One region of the Bacillus nitratireducens genome, then DNA from elsewhere that is predicted to be linked to it. Evidence: a T-box and tRNA genes for the amino acid it is inferred to sense, from the RefSeq annotation. Region 1 holds a T-box; the other holds one or more tRNA genes.
The links. The T-box of region 1 lies ahead of tyrS (tyrosine--tRNA ligase). A T-box ahead of a tRNA ligase gene usually reads a tRNA of that ligase, here a tRNA-Tyr.
Positions count from the first base shown of each region.

Region 2: it has a tRNA-Tyr gene. The T-box ahead of tyrS (tyrosine--tRNA ligase) is inferred to sense a tRNA for this amino acid. The anticodon was not compared.

Region 1 is NZ_JAUMJO010000005.1:442,265-450,270, reverse strand. It holds gene Q3V31_RS21085 (aldo/keto reductase) at 1-641, opposite strand, end outside; gene Q3V31_RS21080 (MFS transporter) at 657-1,820, opposite strand; gene Q3V31_RS21075 (winged helix-turn-helix transcriptional regulator) at 2,215-2,562, shown strand; gene Q3V31_RS21070 (DUF1641 domain-containing protein) at 2,993-3,433, shown strand; gene Q3V31_RS21065 (NAD(P)/FAD-dependent oxidoreductase) at 3,478-4,656, shown strand; gene tyrS (tyrosine--tRNA ligase) at 4,853-6,115, opposite strand; T-box leader at 6,168-6,384, opposite strand; gene murB (UDP-N-acetylmuramate dehydrogenase) at 6,489-7,406, opposite strand; gene Q3V31_RS21050 (SET domain-containing protein) at 7,803-8,006, opposite strand, start outside.
Region 2 is NZ_JAUMJO010000008.1:205,301-213,306, forward strand. It holds gene Q3V31_RS25315 (amidase domain-containing protein) at 1-551, opposite strand, end outside; gene queG (tRNA epoxyqueuosine(34) reductase QueG) at 596-1,738, opposite strand; tRNA gene Q3V31_RS25325 (tRNA-Gly) at 1,939-2,012, opposite strand; gene Q3V31_RS25330 (DsbA family protein) at 2,128-2,778, opposite strand; gene Q3V31_RS25335 (transglycosylase domain-containing protein) at 2,966-3,742, opposite strand; gene Q3V31_RS25340 (NUDIX hydrolase) at 4,183-4,644, opposite strand; gene Q3V31_RS25345 (YebC/PmpR family DNA-binding transcriptional regulator) at 4,793-5,512, opposite strand; gene Q3V31_RS25350 (DUF3884 family protein) at 5,861-6,181, shown strand; tRNA gene Q3V31_RS25355 (tRNA-Leu) at 6,422-6,503, opposite strand; tRNA gene Q3V31_RS25360 (tRNA-Cys) at 6,514-6,584, opposite strand; tRNA gene Q3V31_RS25365 (tRNA-Gly) at 6,599-6,673, opposite strand; tRNA gene Q3V31_RS25370 (tRNA-Gln) at 6,679-6,753, opposite strand; tRNA gene Q3V31_RS25375 (tRNA-His) at 6,817-6,892, opposite strand; tRNA gene Q3V31_RS25380 (tRNA-Trp) at 6,912-6,985, opposite strand; tRNA gene Q3V31_RS25385 (tRNA-Tyr) at 6,993-7,076, opposite strand; tRNA gene Q3V31_RS25390 (tRNA-Thr) at 7,087-7,162, opposite strand; tRNA gene Q3V31_RS25395 (tRNA-Phe) at 7,181-7,256, opposite strand; tRNA gene Q3V31_RS25400 (tRNA-Asp) at 7,266-7,341, opposite strand; tRNA gene Q3V31_RS25405 (tRNA-Met) at 7,345-7,421, opposite strand; tRNA gene Q3V31_RS25410 (tRNA-Val) at 7,446-7,521, opposite strand; tRNA gene Q3V31_RS25415 (tRNA-Glu) at 7,527-7,601, opposite strand; tRNA gene Q3V31_RS25420 (tRNA-Ser) at 7,619-7,710, opposite strand; tRNA gene Q3V31_RS25425 (tRNA-Asn) at 7,713-7,787, opposite strand; rRNA gene rrf (5S ribosomal RNA) at 7,796-7,911, opposite strand.

The DNA of each region.
Region 1 (8,006 bases):
CCGTACTTATCAGCAACTTCTTGTAATGTTTCATTATCTAATAACTGACCTTGCATAAGTGGCGACCATGCTCCCATTTGGATTCCTTGCTCTTTACAGAAAGCTTGTAATTCTTTTTGTGTTAAACGTGGGTGATATTCTACTTGATTAATCATCGGTTTAATCTCTGCGCCTTCTAGTACATCCTTCATATGATGGATTTGGAAGTTACTCACGCCAATTGCACGTACGCGGTCTTCTTTATAAAGTGTTTCTAACGCTCTCCACGTATCTTTGTATTTCCCTTCTACAGGCCAATGAACAAGATATAAATCTAAATAGTCTAGTTCTAACTTCTTTAAACTTTCTTCATATGCAGCAAGCGTTGTTTCGTATCCTTGATCCGAATTCCACACTTTTGAAGTAATAAATAAATCTTCTCGAGAAATCCCCGCTTCTTTTATACCAGCGCGAATGCCTTCTCCTACTGCTTTTTCATTTCCATAAATCGCAGCTGTATCGATACTGCGGTATCCTGCTTTAATTGCCGATTTCACAGCTTCTACAAGTTCTGGTCCATCTTCTACTTTAAATACACCTAAACCGAACCAAGGCATTTCTACACCGTTATGCAATGTTGTTTTACTTTGTAAATTTTTCATTATATTTTCTCTCCCTTATTTCACTTGATCTCTTTTTTCTAATGTCATACTCCACGCTGTTAAAATAACAGCCCCCGCTACCATAATGCCGCCTACCCAAGCTGTATGAATTAATCCTAACGAGTTCGTTACAATACCGCCTAAGTAAGCACCAAGAGCAATTCCTGCGTTAAATGCTGCAATATTCATTGCTGATGCAACATCGACAGCGCTAGGAACGAAGCGCTCAGCTAATATAACGACATACACTTGTAGCCCTGGAACATTCATAAATGCGAATAGTCCCATCAAAATAATTGTGATTAACCCAGCAACTTTAAAAGGTGCTGTAAATGTTAAAACGAATAATACAATCGCTTGAATAAAGAACATGTAAAATAACGCTCGAATCGGATTATGATTTGATAATTTTCCGCCGACCATATTCCCAATCGCAATTGCGATTCCGTACACTAACAAAATAATTGTAACGGTACTTGCTTTAAATCCTGTTACTTCTTGTAATAACGGAGATAAATACGTAAATGTTACGAATGTTCCCCCGTATCCTAATGCAGTAATAATGAAAACAAGTAATAACCTTCCGTTCGTAATCAGTTTAAATTGATCACGAAATGATACGGATGTACCTTTTTTCAAGTTAGACGGAATCAGCATACTATTGGCGATGAAAGCAACAATTCCAATCGCAACAATTACCATAAAGGAAGCTCTCCAGCCAAACTGTTGACCAATGAACGTTCCAATCGGTACACCTGTAATCGTCGCAACCGTTAAACCAGTAAACATAAAGGCAATTGCACTAGCTCGTTTATTCTCTGGTACAAGTGCGGCCGCAATTGTAGATCCGATTGACATAAAAACGCCATGTGCGAAAGCAGATACAACCCTAGCGATAAGTAACACAGTAAAACTTGTTGCTACTGCTGCAATCCCATTACCAATAATGAAAATAATCATAATCCACATTAATAATGTCTTTCGCGACATACTAGCTGTTAGCGAAGTTAAGACAGGAGCACCGAATGCTACCCCTAATGCATATAAAGAAACCGTTAAACCCGCTGTTGTAACGGAAACATGTAAATCTTCTGAAATAGATGGTAATAATCCGACGCTAATAAACTCGGTTGTACCAATTCCAAATGCACTAATTGCTAGTGCTAATAACGCAAACATACTTCTTCGATTCGTCTGAACTTCCGAAGATGATACTGTATATGAATTCAATTGAACTCCTCCTTAATGCGAGAAATCCAATCATAATAGTGTGATAAAAAGGCCTTTTTATCTTCTACAAACATAACTTTACTGCTGATATATGCTATTATGAATGGCTTCACTCTTTTTTTGAAGAACGCACTTTAAAGTACGATAGGTACCAAAAAGTAACATAGGCACTTTTTGGTACCGTACTACTCATTTCCCTCTTACGTATGCTATTATGGAACATATTCAACATGATAAAAAGTACGTACTTTAAAGTGCTATAGGTACTTTTTAGTAACATTTAAATTATTTGGCTTCTTTTGTTGGAGAACTGAAATCTACATTCATCAAAGGAGATTTTTATATGAAGAAATATAATATTCCCGTTGAAGCGACTTTAGAGGTTATCGGCGGAAAATGGAAAGTCGTTATTCTTTGCCACTTAACGAAAGGTACAAAGAGAACGAGTGAATTAAAACGTCTCATGCCTGGTATTACACAAAAGATGTTAACACAGCAATTACGCGAATTAGAAGAAGACGGAGTTATTCAAAGAAAGGTATACAATCAAGTACCACCGAAAGTAGAATATTCTCTTACAGACTACGGTTGGTCTTTAGAATCCATTCTTGACTCTCTTTGTACTTGGGGCGAATGCCACCTTGAAAAAAGCGGTAACACATCGATGCTAATTACAGAAGGTGAACAATAAAAAAAGAAAAAAATGAACATAAATTTGTCCATTTTTTCCTTTTTTTATTTATATATACGTACATTTCTAACCTTAACAAAATAATTTATGCGCTTTCACGCCTTGTCAGTACTACGTTATACGCTTAATATCAAATAATTAGGAATCATTTTTATGTTAACATAGGTGTATATAGTATATAATATAGGATATATATTATATACACTTTCCGATAAAGGAACTTTCCATTATGCGGACAAGCCATGTATCGGACAGTTCATAAATAATAGGTAGGACAATATGGTTTTGGATTTATGATTTCAGCTTACTTGCTGGCATAAATTTAAAGGCATTTTATTGTGCTTTGTGAAACTTTGTATAAAGTTTCGCAAACGTTTACTATCTTACCTATCAAAAATAAGAGTATTGCTATCGTAAAGGAGAATTGGAGATGCCAGAAACTATGACTCAAACAAAGCCAGAACAAGAAACTGTACAAATTTCTGCTAGCCAAGGACAACTTGATGTACTTGATCAGTTGTTAAAACCTGAGGTACAAGAATCATTAACTACACTAGTAGAACAGCTTCCAAAATTAACTGAGCTTGTTAATATTTTAACTAAGTCTTATGACTTCGCTCAAACTGTTGCTACTGATGAAGTATTAAAAAGCGACACTGTTGGTGCAATCACAGAGCTTGTAGAACCTGTAAAAGATACAGTGAAAAGCATGGCTGCTACTGCAATCGAAGCGAAAGATCGTGCTGACGAAAGCAACGAAGTTATCGGCCTGTTCGGTCTATTAAAATTATTAAAAGACCCACAAGCGCAAAAAATGTTCCGCTTTGTGAACGCATATCTTCAAATTAGTGCAGAACGTAACAATAAATAAGTTAACTTATAACAACAATTAGTAAAGACGGGGGATATCATACTATGTCAAAACAAATTGTCATCTTAGGCGCTGGTTATGGCGGTCTTCTTGCCGCTTTAAACGTACGTAAATATTACAGCAAATCAGAAGCACAAGTTACAGTGATTAACCAATACCCAACACACCAAATCATCACTGAACTACACCGCCTTGCAGCTGGTAACGTTGCTGAGCAAGCAATTGCAATGCCACTTACAAAGCTTTTCAAAGGTAAAGATATCGATCTTAAAATCGCAACAGTTGAGTCATTCTCAGTTGATAGCAAAGAAATTAAACTAGCTGGTGGCACTACTTTATCTTACGATGCACTTGTAGTTGCTTTAGGAAGTAAAACTGCTTACTTCGGTATTCCAGGACTAGAAGAAAACAGCATGGTATTAAAATCTGCTGCTGATGCAAACAAAATCTACAAACACGTTGAAGACCGTATTCGTGAATACGCTAAAACGAAAAACGAAGCTGACGCTACAATCGTAATCGGTGGTGGCGGATTAACTGGCGTTGAGCTAGTTGGTGAGCTTGCTGACATTATGCCTAAACTTGCAAAAAGCCACGGCGTAAATCCAAAAGAAGTTAAACTTCTTCTTGTTGAAGCAGGTCCAAAAATCCTTCCAGTATTACCAGACCACTTAATCGAACGTGCAACTACTAGCCTAGAAGCACGCGGTGTTACATTCTTAACAGGTCTTCCTGTAACAAACGTTGCTGGCAATGAAATCGACTTAAAAGACGGTCAAAAACTTGTTGCTAACACATTCGTTTGGACAGGCGGCGTACAAGGTAACCCATTAATCGGTGAATCAGGTCTTGAAGTAAACCGTGGCCGTGCAACAGTTGATGCACACCTACAATCTACTTCTCACAAAGACGTATTCGTTGCTGGAGACAGCGCTGTTGTCTTTGCTGAAGACGGTCGTCCATACCCACCAACTGCACAGATCGCTTGGCAAATGGGTGAGTTAATTGGATACAACTTATACGCAGCACTAGAAGGCAAAGCATTCGAAGAGTTCGCACCTGTAAACTCTGGAACACTTGCTAGTCTAGGACGTAAAGATGCTGTTGCTACAATCGGAGCAAGCAATACTCCGCTTAAAGGTCTACCAGCATCATTAATGAAAGAAGCAAGTAACGTTCGTTACTTATCACACATTAAAGGTCTATTCAGCTTAGCTTACTAATCTGAATATAAGCCCGAATCATGCCCTGCATGGTTCGGGCTATTTTTATCCGTAATTTTCTCTACTTTATTTATTCGGCAGCAGAATCATATAACCCTCTTTAATTATCAAAATATACTGACTCTTTTATGTCAAAATTGTGTATATGAAAAAAGCGGGAGTAGATATCTTCCCTACTTCCACTCTTTCACAAAAACTATTCTCCCAATTTCACTAAGCTGTAGTTTTTCTTCCCTTTACGAATAATAATAAATCGTCCATCAAATGAATTTTCTACAGTAACATCCGTAGCTACATCCGTTACTTTTTCACCATTCATAGATATAGCTCCATTATTAATGTCTTCACGTGCTTGTCTTCTAGATGGCTCAATCCCTAAATCAACTAGCCACTCTACGATATTTTTCTTCTCTTTTGAAGACTCAAATGTCGGCATCTCTTTAAAGCCTTGCTCAATTTCATCAGCTGTTAACGATTTAATATCTCCACTAAATAACGCTGCTGTAATTTTCACAGCTTGCAAAAATGCCTCTTCTCCGTGAACGAATTTCGTCATTTCTTCCGCTAATACTTTTTGCGCTTCACGTTTATGCGGCTCAGTTTCTACCTTCGCTGCCAATTCATCAATTCGCTCTTTCTGTAAGAACGTAAAGTATTTCAAGTATTTAATTACATCACGGTCATCTGTATTCACCCAGAACTGGTAAAATTCAAACGGTGTTGTTTTTTCCGGATCAAGCCAAACCGCACCACCTGCTGATTTACCAAACTTCGTACCATCTGATTTTAATAATAATGGAATCGTTAATCCAAATACTTTCGCTTCATGACCTTCTAACTTACGAATTAAATCTAAACCACTTGTAATATTTCCCCACTGGTCACTACCACCAATTTGCAGTTGAACATCTTCTTTTGTGTATAAATGATGGAAATCCATCGCTTGCAAGATTTGGTACGTGAACTCTGTGAAAGAAATTCCAGTGTCCAAACGACTTGCTACAATATCTTTTGCTAACATGCTATTTATGCTAAAGTTTTTGCCGTAATCACGTAAAAATTCGATGATGTTTATCTCATGTGTCCAGTCATAGTTATTTACCATCTTCACTTCGCTATTGCCGCCAAAATCAAATAGCTTTTTCATTTGTGCTGTTAACGCATCCACATTATGCTGGACTACTTCTAACGTTTGCAGTTGACGCTCTGATTGACGTCCACTCGGGTCACCAATTGTTCCTGTTGCCCCGCCAATTAAAATAACAGGATGATGACCAGCTAATTGGAATCTCTTCATCATCATAAATGGAATCAAATGTCCGATATGCATACTATCACCAGTCGGATCCACTCCGCAGTATAGTGAAATCTTTTTCTCTTCTACCAGCTTACGTAAGCCTTCTTCGTCCGTTTGTTGATTAATGGCGCCGCGCCATTCTAATTCATCAATGATATTCATCTTTTGTCATCCCCTTTATTTTTTGAAAAACAAAAAGTCCCTATGTCTATGACATAGGGACGATTATTCACCGTGTTACCACCCAGTTTGCATAAATAGCATAGCTACTCATACCACTCTTAGCAAGAATATCGATTGCCAATCCGCTTAGCATTACCTAAGATACTCCAGAGTGTAATTCACAAGTTTGTTTGTGCTAGGTTCCAGCAACCCCTAGCTCTCTTTAATAACAGTGACAAACTGCTACTGGGCTCTTTCAACGTATATTATTTGTTAAATTATTAGCCATTATATTGAATTGAAAACAAAATGTCAACAATACCCAAATATTATTTCGAAATAATTCATACTTTATACGCTTTTTATTCAAAGACTATTGTAGATCTTCTCCAATAATCCTTACTTCTCGCTCTAATTTCACACCGAATTTCTCTTCAACAGTTTTTTGTACGAAATGAATTAAATCGATATAATCTTGTGCCGTTCCGTTATCAACATTCACCATAAATCCAGCGTGTTTTAAAGAAACTTCCACTCCGCCAATTCGCTTACCTTGCAGTCCCGAGTCTTGAATAAGCTTACCTGCAAAATTATTTGGTGGACGCTTAAATACACTACCACATGAAGGATATTCTAACGGTTGTTTTGATTCACGCTTAAACGTTAAATCATCCATTTTTTCTTTAATTTCTTCACGCACACCTTCTTCAAGTTCAAATCTCGCTTCAAGAATAATGTAATGGTTGTTCGCAAATACACTCTTACGATATCCAAATTCAAATGCTTCTTTCGTTAAAGTACGTAGCTCTCCATCACCTGTCATTACGACAGCTTCTGTTAATACAAACGAGACTTCACCGCCGTAAGCACCAGCATTCATATATAGCGCTCCGCCAACTGAACCTGGAATACCACAAGCAAACTCAAGACCCGTTAAATTATGATCTAATGCAATACGTGATACATCAATAATTGCTGCACCACACTGTGCTACAATCGTCGTTCCTGTTACAGTAACACTTGTAATATGAATTAAACTTACTGTGATCCCGCGAAGACCACCGTCTTTAATAATAACATTCGATCCGTTTCCTAAAAACGTAACTGGAATATTATATTGGTTAGCATACTTTATCACTTCTTGAATCTCATCATAATTAGTAGGCGCAACAAATACATCTGCTTTCCCACCCACTTTAATGTGCGTATGATCTTTTAGCATTTCATCTTTCTTTACATGACCTTCAGGCAATACCGTACTTAAATATTTATAAACCTCTTGCATATTCATTTTACGATTCCTCTATTTCTATAATCTTTTTATCCCGCTAACAACGGGCCCATAATATCCCCACATAAAAAATGCAATACAAATCAAAAGCTAAAGTGGTGGATACAGTGTACCTAAAATCAATTCGAGACACCTATAAACCTCTTAAATTATAAGAGGTGCCACTCATATTAAAATATATATCGCATAATAAAGCAACCCAAATGAGCTACTAAACTCGACATGTAACCATATAGACAACAATTTGTAAAATATATAGGTTTTATAAAGTAATATCCTTCAATATCTTACTATATCACACGAAAAGAAAGTGGTATTTTTTTGTAATCTTTACTTTATTTTCATCAATACAAAAGAGCACATTCAATAGAATGTGCTCTTTTTATAATCTTTACTTTATTTTTCGTTCTCTTCTTTTTCCTTATCAAACCATAACAGCTCATCATCATCAACTTCACCATTATAATTGATTAGAATCTCTTCTCCCGCTTTTATATCTTTGTAAGCAAAGAAGTTAAACATATGATTCTCAAAGACAATATCATACGTTGCATTCGGCTTATATGAATGATTAAATAACATGCCGTATCCTAAAAGGAA
Region 2 (8,006 bases), on a different contig from region 1:
TTAGGATGTCCGTTCATTGGCACTTCTCCAGTGTGCAGACATTGTGAAATGAAATTTGTACAATTATCAGGGAAATTACGGTATACAGGATTGCGATCATCCCACCAACGCTCTGCATATTTCACTGCCTCTAAACGATTATATTGATATGAACCGTATTTTTCTTTCGTGACTTCTCGTTCTAACTTTTCACCTATCCCTATTTCTTCTGACACCTCAAGAGCATAATCATCTATTACACGATTATTTTTCAGACAAACTCGTCGTTTTAATTGTTCCTCTTCGATATAAAATAATTCTTTATGCTTAATTAAATATTTAAAGTGTACTTGATAATCAATTTCTTGATGCTCACTACTATTTAATTGTCTCATGAAAGAAATATCGGCAGTTGCTTTCACTATATCTGCACTACGTTTTTGAAACAATTGTTTCTTTCTCTGTACCATTCGTAATAAATCTTCAGCAATACCATCCACGTCAGTTCGTTTCTCTGTGATATATGCTAAAAACTGTTGTACTTGCTTTTCAATATTCGCTTTTACAACCATTTCGTCTCCCTCCCATATTACAATATGAAAAAGGGAGATATTATCTACTCTTTTTTCTGTGCTAACAATTCAAGTCCACGATTCATTTCATGAAGAACCTCTTCATCTTTCTCACGTTCCATCGCTTTTTCAATTGCTTCGCCTATTCCATCTCCGCCAATTTTCCCAAGTGCCCATGCTGCTGTTCCGCGAAGTACTGGTCTTGGGTCATCTTTCATAACACCGATTAAATCAGGAATTGCTGCTGTTTCTTTAAAATGCGCAAGTGCTAAAATAGCATTTCGTTGCAATGGTTTTTTACCTCTCCATGAACCAGACATAATTCCATACTTCTCTTTAAAATCACGATTACTAATTGTTAAAAGTGGTGTTAATAACGGTTTAACTAACTCAGGATCAGGCTCCATCTCAGGATGGTTGTGGAAATCCATTCCTTTATTTTTTGGACAAACAGTCTGACATGTATCACATCCATATATACGGTTTCCTATTTTATCGCGATATTCTTCAGGCAGAAACCCTTTTGTCTGTGTTAAAAATGCGATACATTTCTTCGAGTCTAACTGTCCACCCTGTACTAAAGCACCTGTAGGACAAATATCAATACACTTCGTACAACTTCCACATTGATCTTCTATTGGCTGATCCGGAGGGAATGGGACGTTCGTAATCATTTCTCCTAAGTATACATACGAACCAAATTCCGGCGTAATAATAGCGCAGTTCTTACCACTCCATCCAATACCGGCACGTTCTGATACAGCTCGATCACTTAGTTCACCTGTATCGACCATTGATTTCACTTCTATATCCGGAAGTTTCTCGATTAAATATGCCTCTAACTTTTGCAAACGATCTCGTAAAACGAGATGATAATCTTGTCCCCACGAAGCACGACAAAAAATCCCGCGGCGTTCTCCACGCTTACTTAATGGTGCATTTTTTAATTTTGAAGGGTACGCTAAAGCAATCGCAATGATTGATTTTGCACCAGGTAGTAAAAGCTGTGGATTCGTTCTCTTCTCTATATCAGGCTCTTCGAATCCAGACTGATAATTTAATTGTTGCTGCTGGATTAATCGTTGCTTTAATTCCTCAAATGGTGATGCACTAGCAAACCCTATTTTATCTATACCAATCGTTTTACTATACGCAATTACTTCTTGCTTTAATTGTTCAAAATCCATTCTTTATCGCCTCCTCCGATGAATCTATCCCTTATGTAACGACTATATTGGTTAGTAATTCACTTTTGGAATACTATTCTTTACTTCTATTTTCGCATACAATTACGCTTTTCAAACATTAAAAAACGCAATGCCTCGTTTATCTTAGAAACGAAACACTGCGTTGATCACAATTTATTAGAAAAACATTAAATAAAATTTGGAGCGGGTGAAGAGAATCGAACTCTCGACCAGAGCTTGGAAGGCTCTTGTTTTACCACTAAACTACACCCGCAAATATGAAATAAATATAAGATATTAAAATAACTTATGTAAAGTAGTATAGCATGTAAAAAAATACGAAGCAAGAATTTTATCGAAAAAAGTCGAAAAAGTGATGAGATAACTCATCACTTTTTCAATTCTTTATCAATTGCCTTCTTCATACTATCGAAATCAGGATTTGCAAGATTTCCATTTATATATACTGAAGGAGCACCTTGAACTTTTAATTTTTGAGCACGATCTGAATCTTTACGTACTTTGTCTTTCATTTCTTTACTGTGTAAATCTTTTTTAAACTGTTCTACATTAATTTTCGGAAGCTTTTCTTTCACAATATTAAGAAGTAATTCTTCTGTAATCCATTCTTCCGTATCTTTCTTTTGATTTTGATAAATCTCATCATAGAAAATCCAGAATGAATCTTGATCTTGTTTATAAATCGCTTCACCAGCAGCTGCACCTAAATCAGAGTCTTTTCCGATAAATGGGAAGTTAATAAAATATAACTGCACTTTACCTTTATCAATATATTCTTCTTTTAATCGTGGTAATACTGTTACATCCCAAGTACGACAAGCAGGACATTTGAAGTCTCCAAATTCAACTACCTTAACTGGAGCATCATCTTTCCCTAAAGATTGTTGCGTAGAATAAGCAAACATCTCATTCCCTTTATCTTTTTTGTCATTTATGATGCTATACGCAATTGTTCCGATTACAATCAATACTGCGATAGAAAAAACTACACCAAGAACCATGAGTTTATTTGATTTCATATACATTCCTCTTTAAATTCATATTCTGTATACAGCATTGTACACAATACACATAATATCAACACTTATATCGGTCACGCAATGAACACGCTCACATAAATTACAAAAATACAACATTTGTGACAATATTGTGTCGTCTTTTGTCACAAATTATTCAAAAAAAGAAGCTCCTATATAGGAACTTCTTTTAACTTACTGCTTTTTCACGGGCATTTTTTAACATGGATTGCTCTGTTTTTATATCATGACGAATTACTAGTTTCTCGCTAACTGCTTGCACATATTCATCATGATTTATATAGCCTTCTTTCTCCATTAACCTTAAAACTACATTCCGTCTCTCAACTGCTTTATCATAATTTTGTGCAGGTGAGTAATAAGCCGGTGCTTTTACTACAGCAGCCATCATTGCACTTTCAGCCAGTGTTAATTGATTCACTTTTTTACCGAAGTAAAGGTTTGCTGCTTTTTCAATCCCCCATGCGCCTTCTCCGTAGTAAATATTACTTACATACAATTTTAATATCTCATCCTTTGTGAATGTACGTTCAATCTTTTTCGTATAAAAAATTTCTTTCCACTTACGGGAAAATGTACGTTCATTAGATAGGAAAGCATTTTTAGATAACTGCTGTGTAATCGTGCTTCCTCCTTGCACAACACCACCAGCTTTTATATTCTCAATAGACGCCCTGATAATCGCTATATAGTCTAAACCGTTATGATGATAAAATCTTTTATCTTCCGTCGCAATAAATGCGTGTGTTAATGATTCTGGCACCTCTAAATTAGCAGGTACATGTAATTTACTAATATCACTTCGCTCAATCATTACATTTCCAACGAATAATAATGCAAAACTTAACAATAATAATAATATAATGGCTTTATAAAGAAATTTATTTAATGGATTTAATGCAACTTTTTGATGATAGTTCACTCTAGATAATACTCGTTCTTTCATCTCGAACACCTCTTTTCCACACAGCATATATAACTCTTAACTTAAGAATACCTTGTTGTAAAAGAATATCCCATCGATTTCTCTTACACGTACCTTACAACATTGTAAGGTGTAAAAATGTATTGTATCACAGTCCTTTTTTATCTACTATTCATATGAAATGTTGAATATACATTATTTTAAAACATTCATAACCAATAGCAGCGTAGAAATTAAGAGCAGTATACTTCCTTAATTCCACTTTATTCTTTTATTATATCATCTATAAATTTCTATTTTTGAACATCTAGTAATCTAATTATATATGATATATCATCATTATACAGAACAAACGTTCTAAAAATCAATACTAGCTTTATTATCATTTTGACCTTTTTCTGAAGTAATATACATAAGAAAAGGGTAGCTATTTGAGTGTATCTCAAATAGCTACCCTTTTCTTACAACCTGCCTATAAGGTTATATGGCTGTACTTCCCACGTTTCATATGGAATGAAATGCGTTGCTCTCATCGCATCAACAGTTCTTGATTTCATATGAGGACGCGTTATATACTCATCGATGTTCTTTTCATTTAAAGCAATAAACTTAGCCTCTTGTATTTCTTCAGGTTGAATTTTTATATCACCACTCACATATGCCACTTTAAACACAACAGCTAAAATATGCATAGAAGCATTATAATAAACACCTGTAATTCCGATAGGCTTTACCGTTAATCCTGTTTCCTCCTTTATTTCCCTACAAACAGCTTGATCGAGTGCTTCTCCTTCTTCTACCTGTCCCCCAGGCATTTCCCACGTATCCGCTCGCCAATGCACTCTTGTTAAAAGCACCTCATTCTTTTCATTTGTTAAATAGCCTGCTACGGCAACGATATGCTTTGGTGTTTTATGCTCCATAGAAATACCTCCTAGAAATACAATCATTTAAAATACTATCTATAATCATATTCCATAACTACAACAAAACACCTTTAATAATTCATCATCGTAATTAACTTCACAAAAAAAAGACCCTATTCGTTAAACGAAAGGATCTTCTGTCTTATTATTCTCCTAAGTCTACGTTGTGGTAAACTTGCTGTACATCTTCTAAATCTTCTAATGCATCAACCATTTTTTCAAATTGTGCTTGAGCATCTTCAGGAAGTTCTACATCATTTTGTGCAAGCATTGTTAATTCTGCAACTGTAAATTCTTCAACACCAGCATCTTTAAGTGCAGATTGTACGGAATGGAATTGATCAGGTTCAGCATAAACGATAACAGACTCTTCTTCTTCTAGAATGTCACGTGCATCTACATCTGCTTCCATTAAAATTTCAAGAACTTCATCTGATGTTTTACCTTCAAGACCAATAACAGCTGTCGCGTCAAACATATAAGCTACAGAACCGTTTACGCCCATGTTACCACTGTTTTTGCTAAATGCAGCTCGTACATCTGCTGCAGTACGGTTTACGTTATTTGTAAGTGTATCTACAATTACCATAGATCCGTTTGGTCCGAATCCTTCATAACGAAGCTCATCATAATTTTCTTCTGAACCGCCTTTTGCCTTTTCAACTGCACGATCAATAATTGTTCTTGGTACGTTGTATGTTTTCGCACGTTCTAATACAACTCTAAGCGCTTGGTTTGATTCTGGATCTGGCTCGCCTTGTTTTGCTGCCACATAAATTTCACGTCCAAACTTCGCGTATATACGGCTTGTATTTGCATCTTTTGATGCTTTTTTTTCTTTAATATTATTCCATTTACGACCCATACTTTCCACTCTCTTTCCCATTTTAAATCTACATAAAAATATTAATATGAAATATAATGTGTATTCAACACATTTTTAAAAGAAATATAAAAAGTTCATTTTTGATTCATATTACAGACATAATATAAATTACTATCATTTTGTTCTTTCGACAAGTTATATTATACATGAATTCCTACGTTTATTACGAATTTTAGAATCAGGTAACATAATTTAACAAAAAAGACTCTAACATTTCTGTTAGAGTCTTTTTACATCACCGATTCCCATAATATTCCTATAATCACTTTCTATTGCTGTATAATTAAAATAGGAAAAAATTTGAAGGAAAGATGGGGGAAAGTAATTATGAAACATTCAAATGAGAAAAAAGCACATAGTCTTAAAGGGATAGGAGAAAAGCTAAACCCAACTATCTATCAAGTGAGATTCATGAAATTAGATGAACCAATTCGATTTGAGTTGTTTCCTGAATTAAAGGAATTAGGGGACTGGTTGAGTACTTCAACGCCAATGTGGGCGTGCCACTCAACTATGTACAAGTACAACAGAGAAGAGTTTGAAAAGAGGTTTTTAGAAATTACAAACTTAACCGTTGATAATGTACTAATATCTACTGGTGGTGTCGGATTTAACTTCATGTCACCTGGGTGGAGAAATTCTCTCTAGAGTGCTGGAAAAAATTATTGTATATGTAATATTCTACTGAAATTCTATAAAAGGATAAAACCGAACGTTCAGTTTTATCCTTTTAGTACTTCATAGTTTCTTCCAACTGTATCTAAAGTTCGTCGCTTACCCACCGCACACTACCTCCTACGCACTATTAGTGCTTATTTTGTCGTGTAATGAAAACACAAAAAGACTCTATACAATTAGTATAGAGTCTTGATGTTACGCCGTTCTTGATACCGATGGTCGGGGTCGAACCGACACTCCCGAAGGAACACGATTTTGAGTCGTGCGCGTCTGCCAATTCCGCCACATCGGCACAATAAGAAAGGCGGCAACCGGATTTGAACCGGTGGTAAAGGTTTTGCAGACCTCTGCCTTACCACTTGGCTATGCCGCCATATGAAGTTAAAATGGAGCGGAAGACGGGATTCGAACCCGCGACCCCAACCTTGGCAAGGTTGTATTCTACCACTGAACTACTTCCGCAAAAATGGCTGGGCTAGCTGGATTCGAACCAGCGCATGACGGAGTCAAAGTCCGTTGCCTTACCGCTTGGCTATAGCCCATCGATTTCTTACTTAATTATATGTAAGTATCAATTAGATTATTTGTAATTTTTAAAATAAAAATGGGGCGACTGATGGGAATCGAACCCACGAATGCCGGAGCCACAATCCGGTGCGTTAACCACTTCGCCACAACCGCCATGTTGTGTATATATATTTGGCAGGGGCAGTAGGAATCGAACCCACACTGGAGGTTTTGGAGACCTCAGTTCTACCTTTAAACTATGCCCCTATGTAAATGGTGGAGGGGGGCAGATTCGAACTGCCGAACCCGAAGGAGCGGATTTACAGTCCGCCGCGTTTAGCCACTTCGCTACCCCTCCGAAACTTACATGGTGCCGGCTAGAGGACTTGAACCCCCAACCTACTGATTACAAGTCAGTTGCTCTACCAATTGAGCTAAGCCGGCATATTTTATTAAAATAAATGGTGGCTCGGGACGGAATCGAACCGCCGACACGAGGATTTTCAGTCCTCTGCTCTACCGACTGAGCTACCGAGCCTTATTAAAATGGCGGTCCCGACCGGGGTCGAACCGGCGATCTCCTGCGTGACAGGCAGGCATGTTAACCACTACACCACGGGACCATTTGGTTGCGGGGACAGGATTTGAACCTGCGACCTTCGGGTTATGAGCCCGACGAGCTACCGTACTGCTCCACCCCGCGACAATATTATTCATATAATTTATATGGTGGAGGATGACGGGATCGAACCGCCGACCCCCTGCTTGTAAGGCAGGTGCTCTCCCAGCTGAGCTAATCCTCCAAAAGTGGTGACCCGTACGGGATTCGAACCCGTGTTACCGCCGTGAAAGGGCGGTGTCTTAACCACTTGACCAACGGGCCAAATATCATAAATCCTATGGCGGAGAGCAAGGGATTCGAACCCTTGATACGCTTGTGACGTATACACGATTTCCAATCGTGCTCCTTCGGCCAACTCGGACAGCTCTCCAATGGCTCCGCAGGTAGGAATCGAACCTACGACCGATCGGTTAACAGCCGATAGCTCTACCGCTGAGCTACTGCGGAATAATATTGCCTGGCAACGTCCTACTCTCACAGGGACAAGGTCCCAACTACCATCGGCGCTAGAGAGCTTAACTTCCGTGTTCGGTATGGGAACGGGTGTGACCTCTCTGCCATCATTACCAGACATTATTCTTTTGAGACAATCATTATTATAACTTATTCACTTCAAAAGTCAACAAGTTTTTTATGTTCTCTCAAAACTAGATAACATTGCTACAT